Regions from separate parts of the Mycobacterium sp. NGS16 genome, predicted to be linked through region 3. Evidence: riboswitches for the same ligand, from Rfam matches in the RefSeq annotation. Region 3 holds a riboswitch; each other region holds the start of a gene.
The links. A riboswitch is a leader RNA that binds a small molecule or an ion and turns the genes downstream of it on or off. The one in region 3 is predicted to bind magnesium.
Positions count from the first base shown of each region.

Region 1 (5,143 bases), on a different contig from region 3:
CCGAAGCCGTGCTGGGCTCCCACCGGTGGATGCAGAAACTGCTGCAGCGCAAGCCTGGCCAGACCTCCGATGCCCCGCCCCCCGAGTGATCGCGAGCCCGCGACCCCCAGGACGCCCGCGCAACGCCAACGCTGCGACCGGATCCTGGCCACCGCGGCCCGACTCGGCGCCCGCGATGGGCTGGAAGCCGTCCGGATGCAGGACGTCGCGGATCAATCCGCGGTCTCGATCACCACCGTCTACCGCTACTACCCGACCAAACACCATCTGTTCGCCGCACTGCTGGAGCACTACACCCGAGCGGTGCGGGCCCCACATGCGGTCACCGGACGTGCCGCAGCCGATGTCGCCGAACTCATGGTCGGGATCTGCCGCAGCATGCTGGCCCGGCCCCTGCTGGCACGAGCGATGATCGCCTCGGTCAACGCCCGGCGGGCTGAATCCAGCACGACCGGCGACTTCAACCTGCGGGAGAACATTTTGTCGGTCGCTGCGATCACTGAGCCGTCGCCGCAGGACGCGCAGATCGCTCTGCTGGTCGAACAATGTGCCTACGGCATCCTGTCGTGGGCCGTGATGGGCGCGACCACGCCCGCCCAGGCCGAGTGCGACATGCGCCGCGCGTGTGAGCTGCTGTTGGCGCCCTGGGGTGAGAGGCCCGAAGGCGGCGTTAGGAGCGCATAGCGTGTTGGCACAGTGCGCACAGCAAGTTCTACGCACTTTCCACGACGCCGCAGCTCGGCGGGCCTCGCTCTCCGGCGAACCGGGCTGATGCGCAGCATATTTCGGCAGCCATTGCACAGTTCTGGGTTTTGCATCGGTCGTTTCATGCCGGGTCGCTACGAAAGCTGTAGCGCGCCAGTGCCTCTCGGCCTGCTATCGGTCTCGGGCGAGACGAACGACACGCCTGAGGCGTGCCGCTCGAGTTGACTCTGTGCACCGTTGCTGCCACCATGGCCGCGAACGCACCTCGCTAGGTGAGGCGTCTGTGCGGATACAGGCCACTGACCTCCAACGTCGAGAGACGCCCAGGGTCAGGACAGCTCTTCCCGGCTTAAGGGTTGAGCCCAAGTGGCTTCCGGCTTCTGACCGGATACGCCGTGCAGTGCCGAAGCTCTGACGAGAGGGGTGCCGGCCGGCTCTTCTGCCGGCACGACTCGCCCCGCTGTGCACGCCGCAACGGCATCCCCGTGTGCCCTGGCCGTGAGGAGGTGAGAGCGACATTGAGTCCGAGCGATAGTCCTTATCCGAGTTCGACGACCACTTCGTTCGAATCCGTTCCCGGCGCCGCCTTCACCCTCTGAATCGGTTTACGCCGTACCGTACCCGCGCTGTCCGACCGCACCGTCCAGCGCGGTTTCAGCGCGCGAGTTTGCCTGCCGAATCGGCGTAATTCGCCATGTCCAAAGGAGTTTCGATGTCTTTTGTATCCGCCCTGCCCGAAGAACTGACCGCGACAGCGGCGGATCTGCGTGGCATCGGCGCCGCTGTGGCCGCACAGAGCGCCGCAGTCGCGGCGCCGACTACCGGTCTGGTTCCAGCGGCAGCAGATGAAGTCTCGGCGCTGACCGCCGCTCAATTCGCCATCCACGCGCAGATGTATCAAGCGATCAGCAAGCGTGCCGCGGAGGTGTACGAGAGGTTCGTGGACACGCTGCAGATGAGCGCGCACTCGTATGCGGCGACTGACGCCGCCAACGTCATTTCGGTCTACTGAAAGGTTGTTTAGCGATGGATTACGGATCGTTTCCACCGGAGATCAATTCGGCGCGGATGTACGCCGGGCCGGGAGCCGGGCCGATGCTGACCGCAGCGGCAGCCTGGAACCAGCTTGCCGCTGAACTTCGGTCGGCGGCAATATCTTTCGAGTGGTCGGTGGCAAGTCTGGTGAGCCAGGGGTGGTGGGGTCCGTCTGCGTCGGCGATGCTGGCGGCAGCCGAGCCTTACATGACGTGGATGAGTCTCACTGCCGAACAGGCTGAGCAAACCGCGGCACAGGCGAATTCAGCGGCCGACGCCTATTTGTCGGCCTACGCCATGACGGTGCCACCGGCGGAAATCGCGACCAATCGAGTGATGTTGGCGGCATTGGTCAAGACCAATGCCCTCGGACAGAACACGCCTGCTATTGCAGCGACCGAAGCGCGCTACGGCCAGATGTGGGCCCAGGACGCCGTTGCGATGTACGGCTATGCCGCCGCTTCCGCGGCCGCCGCGAAACTGGTCCCGTTCACTGTCGCACCGGAGACCACCAGGCCGGAAGAGCAGGGCAGTTCCGGCGGCGTCCCTGCCGACGCCGCCAATGCGCACTCCCACGTGCCGAGCGCATTGCGGAGCATGGCGTCGCCGGCAGAGGGCACGTCGCCCTCGTCACCCGATTGGGACTGGACGAAGTTTTTCGATGGCCTGTTCGGAGATACCTGGGGCAGCGACGACGGATCCGGGCTGAATATCAATGCTCAGCTGTGGAACACGATCGCCGCGACCGGGATCTTCGACCCCGGTGGCAACATCGAAGGGTTTTCCGGTTTGGCGACACTCGGTTTTCTCGCCCGAGGTATGGACGGCGGCACGGCCGCCCTGTCCCGCGGCGGCCTCGGCGCCGCGCCAGCCATGTCGCTCGCGTCGTCAGCCACCAGCGGCCTCGACGTCGCCGGGCGTGCTGCCGGCGGCGCAAGCGCAAATGTGTCGGCCGGAGTGGGCCGTGCCACCCTGGTCGGATCGCTGTCCACGCCCCCGAGCTGGGCAACGGCGGTCCCGGCGGCGGCTGCCAGCACCGGATCGGCCAGCGGCTGGAGCGTCGCCCCGGAGAGCAGGTCCATGACCGCCATGCCTCCGCCGATACCGCCGGGCGGCGGCGGGCGCAACGGCGGCTCCGGTTTCGGGCTGCCGCGCTACGGCGTCAAGCTCACCGTCATGCCGCGCCCGGTCGTGGTGGGCTAGGCATCTCCGTGCCCCGCCAGGGAGCCGTCCGTCACCGGGTTAGATCCCACTGCCCGAAATCGGCCGCCAAGACGTCGTCGACGTCGACGTGGATGTCGTCGATCATGAAACCCGGGTCGGTTGCGGTGACCACTTCCCGCTGGAACAGCACAGCCGCCGGTTCGCGTTCGCCGCCGGACCACGCCTTGGTCTGCCACGCCCAGCGGTAACCGGGGCTGGTCGAGTGCCCGACGACGCCGTCGGCGATCGCCCAGCCCAGCTGGCGGGCACCGCCATAGATTCCGGTGCGCTCGTCACCGAGCACCGAGTTGATGCCACGGAACCAGTGGAGCGCGAGGCCTTTCCAGGTCTTGGCGTCGATGTCTTCGTCGACGCTGAAGAAGATCGGGGCCGAGTCCGGGCCACCGGCCGCACTGTGCAGCCGCAGCGCTGTGCGGGCGTCGGCCACTCCCCCGTCGTAGCCGCGGGTGAAGTCCGACGGGGAGTTCGCCCATCCTGGCTTGCCGAACTGGTAACAGCTGACAACCTGTAAACCGGCGGCGCGCAGGCGATCTGCATAGTCACGGGTGACGGGCTTGAAATCGAATGTGGCGCCCGGCCGCAACTCCGAGACGTAGACCAGTGCCCCGGCAAAGTCCGCCGCTCTGATCTGTTCGGGCTGCACCAACCGGTCGGCGAAGTCGATGAGCTGCAGTCCGTCGGCGGCGGCCGTGGGGGCGCCGGCCATCGCCCCGAGGACACCGGGGACGGCCAGCGCCGGTACGAGCAGCGTGGCATAGCGCAGGGCTTCGCGCCGGGAGACCGATCGCGTCACAAGGGGAAGGGTAGCCGCCGTCAACGTCCGGCGTGGCCCGAGCGGATCAGGGCGTTGCCCGGGCGCAAGAACCCGGGCTGCTGGAACCGGCGGACTGCACGCACGATCCCCGATGGGATCACCCGGGTGAAGAAGACGCTGGCGTCGAAGGCGCCGCGCACCTCGGTGACGTAAGACCGCGGAAGGCCGAATCTGATGAGGCCCTGGCTCACGTCGACGAGGTCGGCGCGGCGCACCGCCTCGACCAGCGGTGCGTACGGACGGGATGGACCGTAACCGGCGAGCCGGTGATGCTGGGCGACGATGAGCGCCAATTCGTCCGACCACACCTCGCGGCCGGTCTGCTGCAGCCACGCGTCCTGCGCCTCGATCGACGGCACCAGATAGTCGATCGTGTCGAACGCGGCCAGATCGTGAAATGCTGCGGCGATTGCCAGCTTGTCGTCCCGGTCGGGGTGCTCCGGCGCCAGCGCGCGGGCGAAATTGAAGATCCGGTACACGTGCGCTTTGTATGCGTCCCAGCCGATGTCGTCGCGGCCGGCGCGGTGGCGGTGCGACTCGAGGATCTCCTCGGCCAGCGGCACACTGCGGACGATCTCCGGCACGGTCACCCCGTCACATTAGCGCCGCCAGGGCGCCCCTTACGGGGCCTTCGTGATCACCGCGTCACCGAAGTGCTCTATCGCCTCGATCGCGTGCGTGAAGCTGTCGCCGGGGACGGCGACCTGTACCCAGGTGACGCCCACCTCAGCGAGATGACCCAGACCGTCCAGGTAGGCGCTCGCGTCGAAGTCGTGGTAGCCGAGGCGGCCGCCGGCCAGGTTGGAGAAGCAGATGTCGATGGCCGACCAGTCCCGGCCCGCCTCATCACAGCGCCGCCGCAAATCCTCGATACCTGCGGTCAATGCGTCGAGGGAATCCATGGCGGCGGTGCGGGCCGTGCTGGCCAGGCCCGGCGGCGCGGCGAACGGGACCCAGCCGTCCCCCCGGGTGGCGACGCGTTGCCGGGCGTTGCCGGTGTTTCCGCCGATCCAGATCGGCGGATGCGGCCTGCTGATCGGGCGCGGATGCGCGGTGATTCCCCTGGCCCGGAAGTGCCTGCCCTCGAACGACACGTCATCTCCGGTCCAGATGGCTCGAATGACGTCCAGGCTCTCCTCGACCAGCTCGGCGCGCTCATCGAAATCAACTCCGAGAGCGGCGAATTCACCCTTGAGGTAGCCGACACCGACAGCCAGCGTGAACCGTCCACCGGAGAGCAGGTCCAGCGTCGCCCCGGACTTCGCCACCACGAACGGGTTGCGGTACGGAAGGACGACGACGTTGGGGACGAACCGCAGCGTCCGGGTGTGCGCTGCGGCGAATCCCATGGCCACGAAGGGGTCA
Region 1 is NZ_JCALEE010000002.1:363,524-368,666, forward strand. It holds gene AC5Y4Q_RS07325 (SDR family NAD(P)-dependent oxidoreductase) at 1-89, shown strand, start outside; gene AC5Y4Q_RS07330 (TetR/AcrR family transcriptional regulator) at 70-684, shown strand; M-box (ykoK) riboswitch at 963-1,135, shown strand; gene AC5Y4Q_RS07335 (PE family protein) at 1,418-1,717, shown strand; gene AC5Y4Q_RS07340 (PPE family protein) at 1,732-2,943, shown strand; gene AC5Y4Q_RS07345 (DUF1906 domain-containing protein) at 2,975-3,670, opposite strand; gene AC5Y4Q_RS07350 (HD domain-containing protein) at 3,778-4,368, opposite strand; gene AC5Y4Q_RS07355 (LLM class F420-dependent oxidoreductase) at 4,399-5,143, opposite strand, start outside.
Region 1: linked by a shared signal. The riboswitch ahead of AC5Y4Q_RS07335 (PE family protein) and the one ahead of AC5Y4Q_RS20100 (PPE family protein) in region 3 are both predicted to bind magnesium.

Region 2 (5,143 bases), on a different contig from region 3:
GGCACCCGCCCGCAAGGTGATCCTGGGCGCCACAACCGACGACCGCACCTACTGCGACGTGAACGCCGAAGATCTGCGGCCCGGTGAACTGATCGAGGTCCGCTCGCATGAGGTGGTGCCCGCCGACGGGCGACTGATCGACGCCGACGACCTCGAGGTCGACGAGTCCTCACTGACCGGCGAATCCCTGTCTGTGGTCAAGCAGGTCGAGGCCACCCCGGGGGCGGAACTGCCGGAACGCGAGTGCATGGTCTACGCCGGCACCACGGTCATCACCGGAACGGCGTTGGCGCTGGTGACCGCCGCCGGGGGCGACACCTACAGTCGCCGGGCCGCCGACCTGGTCGCCGGTGAGCAGTCCGCGGTCGGCCTGCAACACCAGTTGAGCCTGCTGACCAGCAAGGCGTGGCGGATCAGCCTGGCCGGCGGGACGCTGGTGACCGGGCTGGGCATGCTCCGGCGGATCGGGCTGCGCCAGTCGGTGGCGTCCGGCATCGCGATCGCCGTCGCGGCGATCCCGGAGGGGCTGCCGCTGGTGGCGACGCTCGCCCAGCAGGCATCCGCTCGCCGATTGACCAAATCCGGTGTGCTGGTACGTGTTCCCCGTTCGGTGGAGGCGCTCGGTCGCGTCGACGTGGTGTGCTTCGACAAGACCGGGACGCTGAGCCAGAACCGGCTGCGGGTGACCCAGGTCAAACCCGCACCGGGTTACTCGGCCGACCAGGTTTTGACGTCCGCAGCGCACGCCGCGCCGGCGACCAACGGGCGGCAGGTGCACGCCACCGATGCCGCGATCGTCGAGGCCGCGGTGGCCGCCGAAGTGGTGGACCCTGATCGCGGCGAGGTCGCCCACCTGCCATTCCGCTCTGGCCGCAGTTATTCGGCGTCGGTCGACGGCGCCGAGCTGTGCGTCAAGGGTGCCCCGGAGGTGGTAGTGCCCGCCTGCGGCGGTGACCCGGCGATCCGCCGAACGGTGCTCGACATGGCCGGCCAGGGCCTGCGGGTGATCGCCGTCGCCCGGCGCGAGCTGTCCCCCGAACAGGTCGCCGTCCTCGGCGATGATCCGGATCCGGAGGACATCGCCGAATTCTGCGGTGCCGGACTGACTTTCGTCGGCCTGCTGGGGATCGCCGACACACCGCGCCCGGAAGCCGCCGATCTGTTGGCCGAACTGGACCGCCGCAAGATCCCGGTGCGGCTGATCACCGGTGACCACCCGGTCACCGCTACCGCGATCGCCCGGGAGATGGGACTGGCCGTCAGCGCCGATCAGGTGATCAGCGGCACGGACTGGGATGCGTTGTCCCGCAAGGGCCAAGAGCAAGCGGTGAACGAGAAGGTGGTATTCGCCCGGATGTCGCCGGAGAACAAGGTTCAGGTCGTCCAGACCCTGGAGCGCACCGGCAAGGTGTCGGCGATGGTCGGCGACGGCGCCAACGACGCGGCCGCGATCCGGGCGGCCACCGTGGGCCTCGCCGTCGTGGCGCACGGCAGCGAATCGGCAAGCACCGCTGCGGATGTGGTGCTGGTCGGCGGTCGGGTGCATGCGCTGCTGGACGCACTCGACGAGGGCCGCGAACTGTGGCAGCGGGTGCAGGCCGCGGTGGCGGTGCTGTTGGGCGGCAACGCCGGTGAGGTGGCGTTCGCGATCATCGGCAGTGCGATCACCGGCCGCTCACCGTTGAACGCCCGCCAGCTGCTGCTGGTGAACATGCTCACCGATGCGCTGCCGGCCACTGCGCTGGCGGTCAGCGAGCTGAGCGAGTCCGCAGCGTCGGCCGCTCGCGGGCCGGACCCGGACGCGCTGTGGCGCGCGGTCGCGGTGCGCGGGGTGACCACCGCGTCGTCGGCGGTCGGCGCATGGGCGTTGGCGTCGTTCACCGGCCGCCAGCAGCGGGCGTCGACCGTCGCCCTGGTGTCCTTGGTGGCCGCCCAGCTGGGCCAGACACTGCTGGACTCCCACGACGCGCTGGTGGTGCTGACCGCGGTCGGCTCGCTCGGCGTGATGGGGACGTTGATCTCCATTCCCGGTGTCAGTCAGCTGTTGGGCTGCACCCCGTTGGGCCCGGTGGGCTGGGCCCAGGCGCTGGGTACGGCGACGGTGGCCACCGTCGGTGCGGCGGTGGTGCCCCGGCTGCTGTCCAGTTGGCAGGACATCGCGGACAAGCCCACCGAGTTCATGGTGCCGGGGCCGCGCCAGCCGGACGGCACCCCAAGGTCCAACGGCCACCCCGCGCCGCGACTGCGGCTTGTGCACAATGGGGACACCGGCTCTCGTCGCGGAACGGCCGCGACCCGATCATCCGGCGACCCGTCGCCACCAGGAGGCTCATGATGGCGGACAAGCCGCGGCGTGGCGCGTCGCAACGGGAAGCGGTGGCCCATATCCGCGAAGCGGAGACCTTCGCGGTCGAGTTGCCGCTGGTCGGCAAGGTGACGGTGCCCCGTCCCGACCAGCTGGCCTACTACGGGGGGCTGGCGCTGCTGGCGGCCTTCGAGATCATCGACTGGCCGGTTGCCGTTGCGGTGGCTGCCGGCCACATTCTGGCCAACAACCACCGCAGCGAGGTACTCGAGCAACTCGGCGAGGCCCTCGAAGACGTCTAGACCTCAGTGGTCGACGCTGAGCACCCCGACCCGCCACAGGAGGGCATACATCTGGTGCAGGGGGCCGCTGAGCAGCCGGGTGGTCATGTCGACGACCGGGTCCGAGGCAGGCGCGGCGGGCGCAGCCCGTCGGGGGTCCAGCTTCTTCGCCGTGCTCGCGGCACGCGGGGCCGGCGCCGGGATGTCGTTGTAAGCGATTGCAACCATGATGGCCTCCTAGTCGCGTAACGGCGCTACGCGCCCAGCGAGGAGTCCGGGGTTGGGGCTCAGCTGGAGGCGGTATGCGACCGTTCGGATGGGGACGGAACAGACGTCAGATATCGGCTCGGACTATCACCGGAACTCATTCGTCCCTCACCTCCTCTCGGTCGCGGGCACGCTTGGGCGTACCGGTTCCACCGCATGCTCGGGAGGCAGCTCCGACGACTGTCGGGAGACCGCACCCCTCTCGTCAGAGCTTCGGCACTACACGGCGTGTCCATATTTCGGAAGCCACTTGGGCTCAACCCTTAAGCCGGGAGGAGCTGTCCTGACCCGGGGCGTCTTTCGACGTTCGGGGTCAGTGGCCTGTGTCCGTGCAGACGCCTCACCTAACGAGGTGCTTGCGTGCTCCATAGTGCATGACGGTCAAGCCGCGGTCAACTCTGTGATTCCCGGGCGTGTCGGACCGGCTTGACGTGCGCGGATGCGCCCGAATCGGGCTCCGCGACGTTGCTGCCCAGGCTGGTGTCGGACAGGTTCACCGGCTCGGCCGCGTAGCGCCCCGGAGCCACCCAGGAGCTCAGCGCACCGAGCACCATCATCACCGCCGCGGCGGCGAACACCACCGCCAGCCCGGTGTGGAACGGCCCGGAGATCAGCTGCGGGAAGAAGGTGTGCCCGGTCAGCGCCTGGGCATTGACGCCGGGCTGATCCAGCGCTCCGGAGGGCCCCAGCAGCTCGGCGATCGGGTTGTAGCCCAGAAATGCCGCGAACAGGCTGCCCACCGGCGGCGTCCCGGCCACCTCATCGGCCACCGCGGCCGACACGCCCTGCTGTTGCAGCCCGGCGCCCATCGCCGCGGGCAGCGTGTTGGCCAGGCCGATCACCATCAGGGAGAAGAAGACCCCGATCGACAGCGAGGTGCCGGCGTTGAAGAACGTGGCCCGCACGCCCGACGCGGCTCCGCGCTGATCGGCCGGCACGCTCGACATGACCACGGCGCTATTGGGGGCGGTGAAGATGCCGCCGCCGAGCCCGTTGAGGAACACCAGCGCCGCGAACACCCGGTAGTCGAAGTCCACCGGGAGCAGCATCAACGCCACGAATGTCGCCGCCATCAGCACCATGCCGCCCACGGCGAACGGCCGGGCGCCATGGCGGTCCGACAGCGACCCGGCCACCGGTCCGGCCAGCAGGAACCCGGCCGTCATCGGCAGCAGATAGATCCCCGACCACAGCGGGGTGGATTCGAAGCTGTACCCGTGCAACGGCAACCAGATGCCCTGCAACCAGATGATCAGCATGAACTGCAGCCCGCCGCGCCCGATCGCCGACATCAGCCCCGCCACGTTGGCCATGCCGAATGCCGGGATCAGGAACAACCGCACATCGAGCAGTGGGGCGGCCACTCGCAGTTCGATGACGCAGAACAGCACCAGCAGCGCTACCCCGAGGCCCAACGCGCCTAGAACGGCAGGGCTGGTCCAGCTGGTCGGCGAATTCCCGTGCGGCTGAATGCTGTAGGTGATCGCGGTCAGCAGCACGGTCAGGCCGAGTCCCAGCGTCACGGTGCCTGCCCAGTCCAACTTGGCCGGTGCCCGTTCACCGAGTTCGTGCAGTGAGCGCACCGACCAGATGGTGCCCAGCACGCCGATCGGCACCCCCGCCCAGAACACCGCCCGCCAGTCCCATTCCGAGAGCAGCCCGCCGAGCAGCAGGCCGACGAAGGACCCGGCGACCGCCGCCACCTGGTTGACGCCCAGCGCCATGCCGCGCTGATTGGCCGGGAAGGCATCGGTGAGGATCGCCGACGACGAGGCGAACAGCATCGCCCCGCCGACCCCTTGCACCACTCGCCAGCCGATCAGCCACTGCGCGCCGGGCCCCAGGTCGAACGGGTCGATCGACAGCGCGATCGCCGCGACCGTGAACACCACGAAACCGGCGTTGTAGATGCGCACCCGCCCGAACATGTCGCCGAGCCGGCCGAAGAAGACCACGAGCACCGCCGAGACCAGCAGGTAGCCCATCAGCATCCACAACAGGTAGCTGACGTTCGCCGGGTCCAGCGGGTTCAGGCCGATGCCGCGGAAGATCGCCGGCAACGAGATCAGCACGATCGAGCCGTTGATGGTGGCCAGCAGCACGCCCAGGGTGGTGTTGGACAGCGCGATCCACTTGTAGCGCGGGTGGTCGCGGTCGTAGCGCAGCCGGCGACGGGAGGTGGCTAGCGCGCCGGGATCGACATTCGTCCTCTCGATCTGCGCTGTCATAGCTCACCCGCATCTTTCACTAAGCCAAGGCACATATATTAGCTATGCAAAGGATCGGATGC
Region 2 is NZ_JCALEE010000015.1:15,003-20,145, reverse strand. It holds gene AC5Y4Q_RS21380 (HAD-IC family P-type ATPase) at 1-2,335, shown strand, start outside; gene AC5Y4Q_RS21375 (hypothetical protein) at 2,332-2,607, shown strand; gene AC5Y4Q_RS21370 (Rv1535 family protein) at 2,611-2,814, opposite strand; M-box (ykoK) riboswitch at 3,044-3,212, opposite strand; gene AC5Y4Q_RS21365 (MFS transporter) at 3,246-5,081, opposite strand.
Region 2: linked by a shared signal. The riboswitch ahead of AC5Y4Q_RS21370 (Rv1535 family protein) and the one ahead of AC5Y4Q_RS20100 (PPE family protein) in region 3 are both predicted to bind magnesium.

Region 3 (5,143 bases):
GTCGGCGGCCGCGACCGCACTGGCCCCGTTCACCGAACCGCCGGCCACCACCGACCCCTCGGGGCTGGGCGGGCAGGCGGCGGCCGTCGCCGCGGCCGGCAGCGGGCCCGCCCAGCTGTCGCCGTTGATCTCCGCCATACCGCAGGCACTGAATGGGCTTGCTCCGGCAGCGGTGACGGCATCGGCGCAAGCGACCCCACCGACCCTGTCGCAGCTGGTTTCCTACCTGCTGATCCTGCCGAAGAGCATTGTGCCGTTCAACGACGCGATCAAGACCGTCCTGTACGGCATGATCCAGTACTCCCGCAATCTCAACATCGACCTCGACATCGCCGCGGCCACCGGTGGTGAGGCCGGATTCGGTTCCGGCGCAACAGCGCTGGCCGCTGAAGCGTCCCTACCGGCCGCCGCCGCGCCAATCTCGGCCGGTGTGGGCAACGCGGGCACGATCGGCAGGCTCAGCGTTCCGCCGAACTGGGTGGCGGCTGCGCCGGTGGCCAAGATGGCTGCCGCTGCGCTGCCGGGTGCCGGGCTGGCGGCGGCGCCGGCCGCCGCGCAGATCCCCACCGGGGTGTTCGGCGACTTGGCCATGGCGAGCCTGGCGGGCCGGGCGCTGACCGGCGCCGCGCCCCGGAGTCGACCCGCCGCGGCGATGAACGGCCATGCGCAGACCCGGCTGGAGCGCCTGGTCACCGAGCTGGCCGGCACCACCGACGTGCAGCACTGGCACGTCGATCCCAGCCGGCTGGACAGTCTGCTGGAGGAACTCGCCGAGCAGCCCGGTGTGCACGCCGTACACGTCAACCGCGACGGGCAGAACACCGCCGGGCCCGATCGGCAGCCGGGCTGACGTCGGCGTCAATTCTGCTTCGCCGCCAAGGTCTTTCGCGGCCGGCGTGCACCGGTGACCGAGAAGTGGGCGGCGACGCGCCGCGCCCGATTGACCCTGCCAGCCACCTGGTGCACTATGGTGTGGCAAGCACCTCGTTAGGTGAGGCGTCTGCACGGATACAGGCCACTGACCCCGAACGTCGAAAGACGCCCCGGGTCAGGACAGCTCCTCCCGGATTAAGGGTTGAGCCCAAGTGGCTTCCGGACCTGCATTGTTTGCGCAGGTCAGGACACGCCGTGCAGTGCCGAAGCTCTGACGAGAGGGGTGCGGAGTCCGGCTGTGCCGCCGGGCGGATTCACCTCTTTGTGCAGACGTGCAGGCACCCGCGCGTGCCCCGGCCGAGAGGAGGTGAGAGCGACATTGAGTCCGAGTGATAGTTCCTATCCGAGATCGATGGTCGTCTCCTTCAATCTCGGTACCGCTTTCACCAACTGATTCTCACCGGCGCTGAACTCGTCGACTGGCGTGCCTTCCGCTCGCGGAATGCGCCAGATTCGGCATGTCTTGAATTCGCTTGCCAGCTTTGACTTTTCGCCGCGCAGCGATTCTCCGACATGCCCAGCTCCGGCATGTCGCCATGACCGGCCGCCCGACCCTTCTTGCCGTCTGAAACACGGCCGCACACGCATCGGGACATCGACCGTGCCTGCACACCGCCAAGACCGCCCAGCGATCAAAACCACCGAACAAAAAGGAGCAATGCCATGGACTTCGGAGCATTCCCGCCGGAGATCAACTCCGCTCGTATCTACACCGGACCCGGCTCGGGACCAATGATGGCCGCCGCCGGGGCCTGGGACAAGATGGCCGCCGAGCTCGCCGCCGCCGAGGCCGCCTACCAGTCGGTCATCAACGGACTCGTCAGCGAAGGCTGGATGGGACCGGCGTCCAACGCGATGGCCGCCGCGGCGGCGCCCTACGTCGCGTGGATGGGCACCACCGCCGCTCAGGTGGAGCAGGCTGCGGCACAGGCGAAGGCGGCCGCCGCGGCGTTTGACGCGGCGTACGCGATGACGGTGCCGCCGCCACTGATCGTGGCCAACCGCACTCAGCTCGCGATGTTGGTGGCCACCAACATTCTGGGCCAGAACGCCGCGGCGATTGCGGCCACCGAGGCGCACTACGGCCAGATGTGGGCTCAGGACGCCGCCGCGATGTACGGCTACGCGGCCGCTTCGGCAGCGGCCACCAAGGTGACGCCGTTCACCCCACCGCGCGAGGTCGCCGACCCGTCGGCGCAGGGCGCCCAGCAGGCCGCAGTCGCCCAGGCTGCCGGCAACGCGGCCTCGTCGAACGCGCAATCCACGCTGTCCCAAGCGCTTACCAACACCCCGCAGACGCTGCAGAGCCTGTCGTCGCCGGTGCAGCCGCCGACGCCGCCGGTCACCGGAGGCGATGGGATCAGTACCGGTGATCTGACCAACGCCATGACCAACCTGATGAGCAGCTCGTTCTCCCCGATGGGAGCGGCCGGGATCTCCAATTTCGCCGCCGACATGGCGGTGGTGCGTGGTGCGGCCATCGCCGCGGGTGACCCCCTGGGCCTGGGCGCCATCGACCCGTTCACGCCGATGCTCGGCGGACTCGGCGGGCTCGGCCACGGGATGCACGGCCTGGGCAGCGGGCTGGGCGGCCTCGGCACGGCGTCTGCGGCCATGGGTCAAGCCTCCACGGTCGGTGCGCTGTCGGTGCCGCAGTCGTGGGCAGCCGCGGTTCCCGCTACCGCAGCGCCGGGCACCTCGGTCGCGGCCACCGGCTGGACGGTGGCCGCGCACGCCCCCGAGCCGGGCGCGGCCGGGATGCCGGGGGTGCCGTTGGCCGGAGCCGGCCAGGGCCGCAACTACGGCTTCGCCGCCCCGCGCTACGGCTTCAAGCCCACGGTGATGGGTCGGCCGGTGGTCGCCGGTTAGCCCGTGTGACAGGGTTAGCTCATGCAGACGCTGAGCGTCGCGGAGTTCACGCTGCGACTGGCCGTCGGATTGGGCTGCGGTGCACTGATCGGGCTGGAACGACAGTGGCGGGCCCGGATGGCGGGGCTGCGCACCAACGCGCTGGTGGCTGCCGGCGCAACGCTGTTCGTGCTGTACGCGGTCGCCGCCGGCGACACCAGCTCCACTCGGGTCGCGTCCTACGTGGTATCCGGGGTGGGGTTCCTCGGCGGCGGGGTGATCCTGCGGGAAGGGTTCAACGTCCGCGGCCTGAACACCGCGGCCACCCTGTGGTGCTCGGCCGCCGTCGGAGTGCTGGCGGCGGCCGGGAACCTGCTGTTCGCGGTGATTGGTACCGGCGCGATCGTCGGCACCCACCTGTTGCTGCGGCCGCTGGGCCGGCTGATCGACCGCGATCAGCACATCGAGGAGGACGAACCGCAGTCGCCCTACCAGGTGCAGGTGATCTGCCGGCCGAAATCCGAGAAGTACCTGCGCGCTCAGATCGTGCAACACACGGCCGGCAACGACTTGGTGCTACGCGGGATCCACACCGGCCGGGCCGCCGAGGACAACATCGCGCTCACCGCGTCCATGCTGTCCGACAGCCGGGCGCCGGACCGCCTCGAGCGGCTCGTCGGCGAATTGTCGCTGCAGCCGGGCGTCTACGCGGTGCACTGGCACTCCGAGGATCAGGCGTCGCTGTCGCCGGAATAATCACGGGCGAAGCACTCTAGGCTGGCGTCGGCGGAGGTGAGCATCATGGATTGGATCGCGGGGGTGTGGTCGGTGTTGCCTGCGCCGATGCGCGACCCGGTGCTGTTCGCCATTCCGTTCTTCCTGCTGCTGCTGACCCTGGAATGGACTGCGGCGCGCAAGCTCGAAGATCTCGAACGCGGGTCCTACCGCGCCAGGGACGCCTGGACGAGTATCTCGATGGGACTGGTGTCGGTGGCCACCACCGCCGGCTGGAAGTTGCTCGCGCTGTTCGGCTATGCGGCCATCTACACCTATCTGGCGCCGTGGCACCTGTCGCCGAAGGACTGGTACACCTGGGTGATCGCGATCCTCGGCGTGGATCTGCTGTATTACACCTACCACCGGATCGCGCACCGGGTGCGGCTGATCTGGGCCACCCACCAGGCCCACCATTCCAGTCAGTACTACAACCTGGCCACTGCGCTACGGCAGAAGTGGAACAACAGCGGCGAGATTCTGGTATGGATTCCGTTGCCGCTGATGGGAATTCCGCCTTGGATGGTGTTCGCTGCATTCTCGGTCAACCTGATCTACCAGTTCTGGGTGCACACCGAACGGATCGACAAGCTGCCGCGGATCATCGAGTTCGTCTTCAACACTCCGTCGCACCACCGGGTGCACCATGGGATGGACCGGGAGTATCTCGACAAGAACTACGGCGGCATCCTCATCATCTGGGACCGGATGTTCGGCACCTTTGCGCCCGAGCGGTTTCGTCCGCACTACGGGCTGACCAAACAGGTCGACACCTTCAACATCGTGACGCTGCAGATCCACGAGTACGCCTCGATCGTCGCCGATGTGCGCGGCGCGACCCGCTGGCGCGACCGGCTCGGATATGTGTTCGGCCCGCCCGGCTGGCAGCCGATGCCGTCGGGAGCCGCAGACGCGTCCGCGGCGCTGCGGCAATGACGCATTGGGGAGCGCACCGAGTGCTGTTCGCATAGGCTTGCGACGTCGTATCACGGCGACGAACGCCCCGGCGCGTCCGGCCGCGGCGACCCGATCAGAAGGGAACAATGTGGCACAGAGCTTGGGAGACACGCTCACCGCAGGAAAGAAGCTCGTCAAAGGCGAGTCGCTGACCTCCAAGAACGGGGCCTACACCCTGACCTTGCAGGATGACGGCAACCTGGTGCTGGCCTCACGCGGTAAGGCGATCTGGGCTTCCGGCACCAACGGCAAGGACGTGGTGCGCGCCGAGGTGCAGTCCGACGGCAACTTCGTGCTCTACACCGCGGACAAGCCGGTCTGGCACACCGACACCAAGGGCAAAAAGGACGTCAAGCTGGTGCTCCAGGACGACCGCAACCTGGTGCTGTACGCCGCCGACGGTGCTGCGTGGTCCACCAAGACCGAGACCGACGCTCCGCCGCCTCCCGAGGAGCCCACGGCGCAAGCAGCTGCCGAGGCCCCGCAGGCCCCCGAGGCACCCGAGGCGCCTGCGGCTCCCGCAGCGCCGGCCGCACGCAAGTACACCGTTGTCTCCGGTGACACCCTGTGGGCCATCGCCGAGCGGTTCTACGGTGACGGCAACAAGTACCCGCAGATCGCGGAGGCCAGC
Region 3 is NZ_JCALEE010000012.1:57,713-62,855, reverse strand. It holds gene AC5Y4Q_RS20105 (PPE family protein) at 1-850, shown strand, start outside; M-box (ykoK) riboswitch at 977-1,163, shown strand; gene AC5Y4Q_RS20100 (PPE family protein) at 1,597-2,802, shown strand; gene AC5Y4Q_RS20095 (MgtC/SapB family protein) at 2,824-3,537, shown strand; gene AC5Y4Q_RS20090 (sterol desaturase family protein) at 3,583-4,491, shown strand; gene AC5Y4Q_RS20085 (LysM peptidoglycan-binding domain-containing protein) at 4,613-5,143, shown strand, end outside.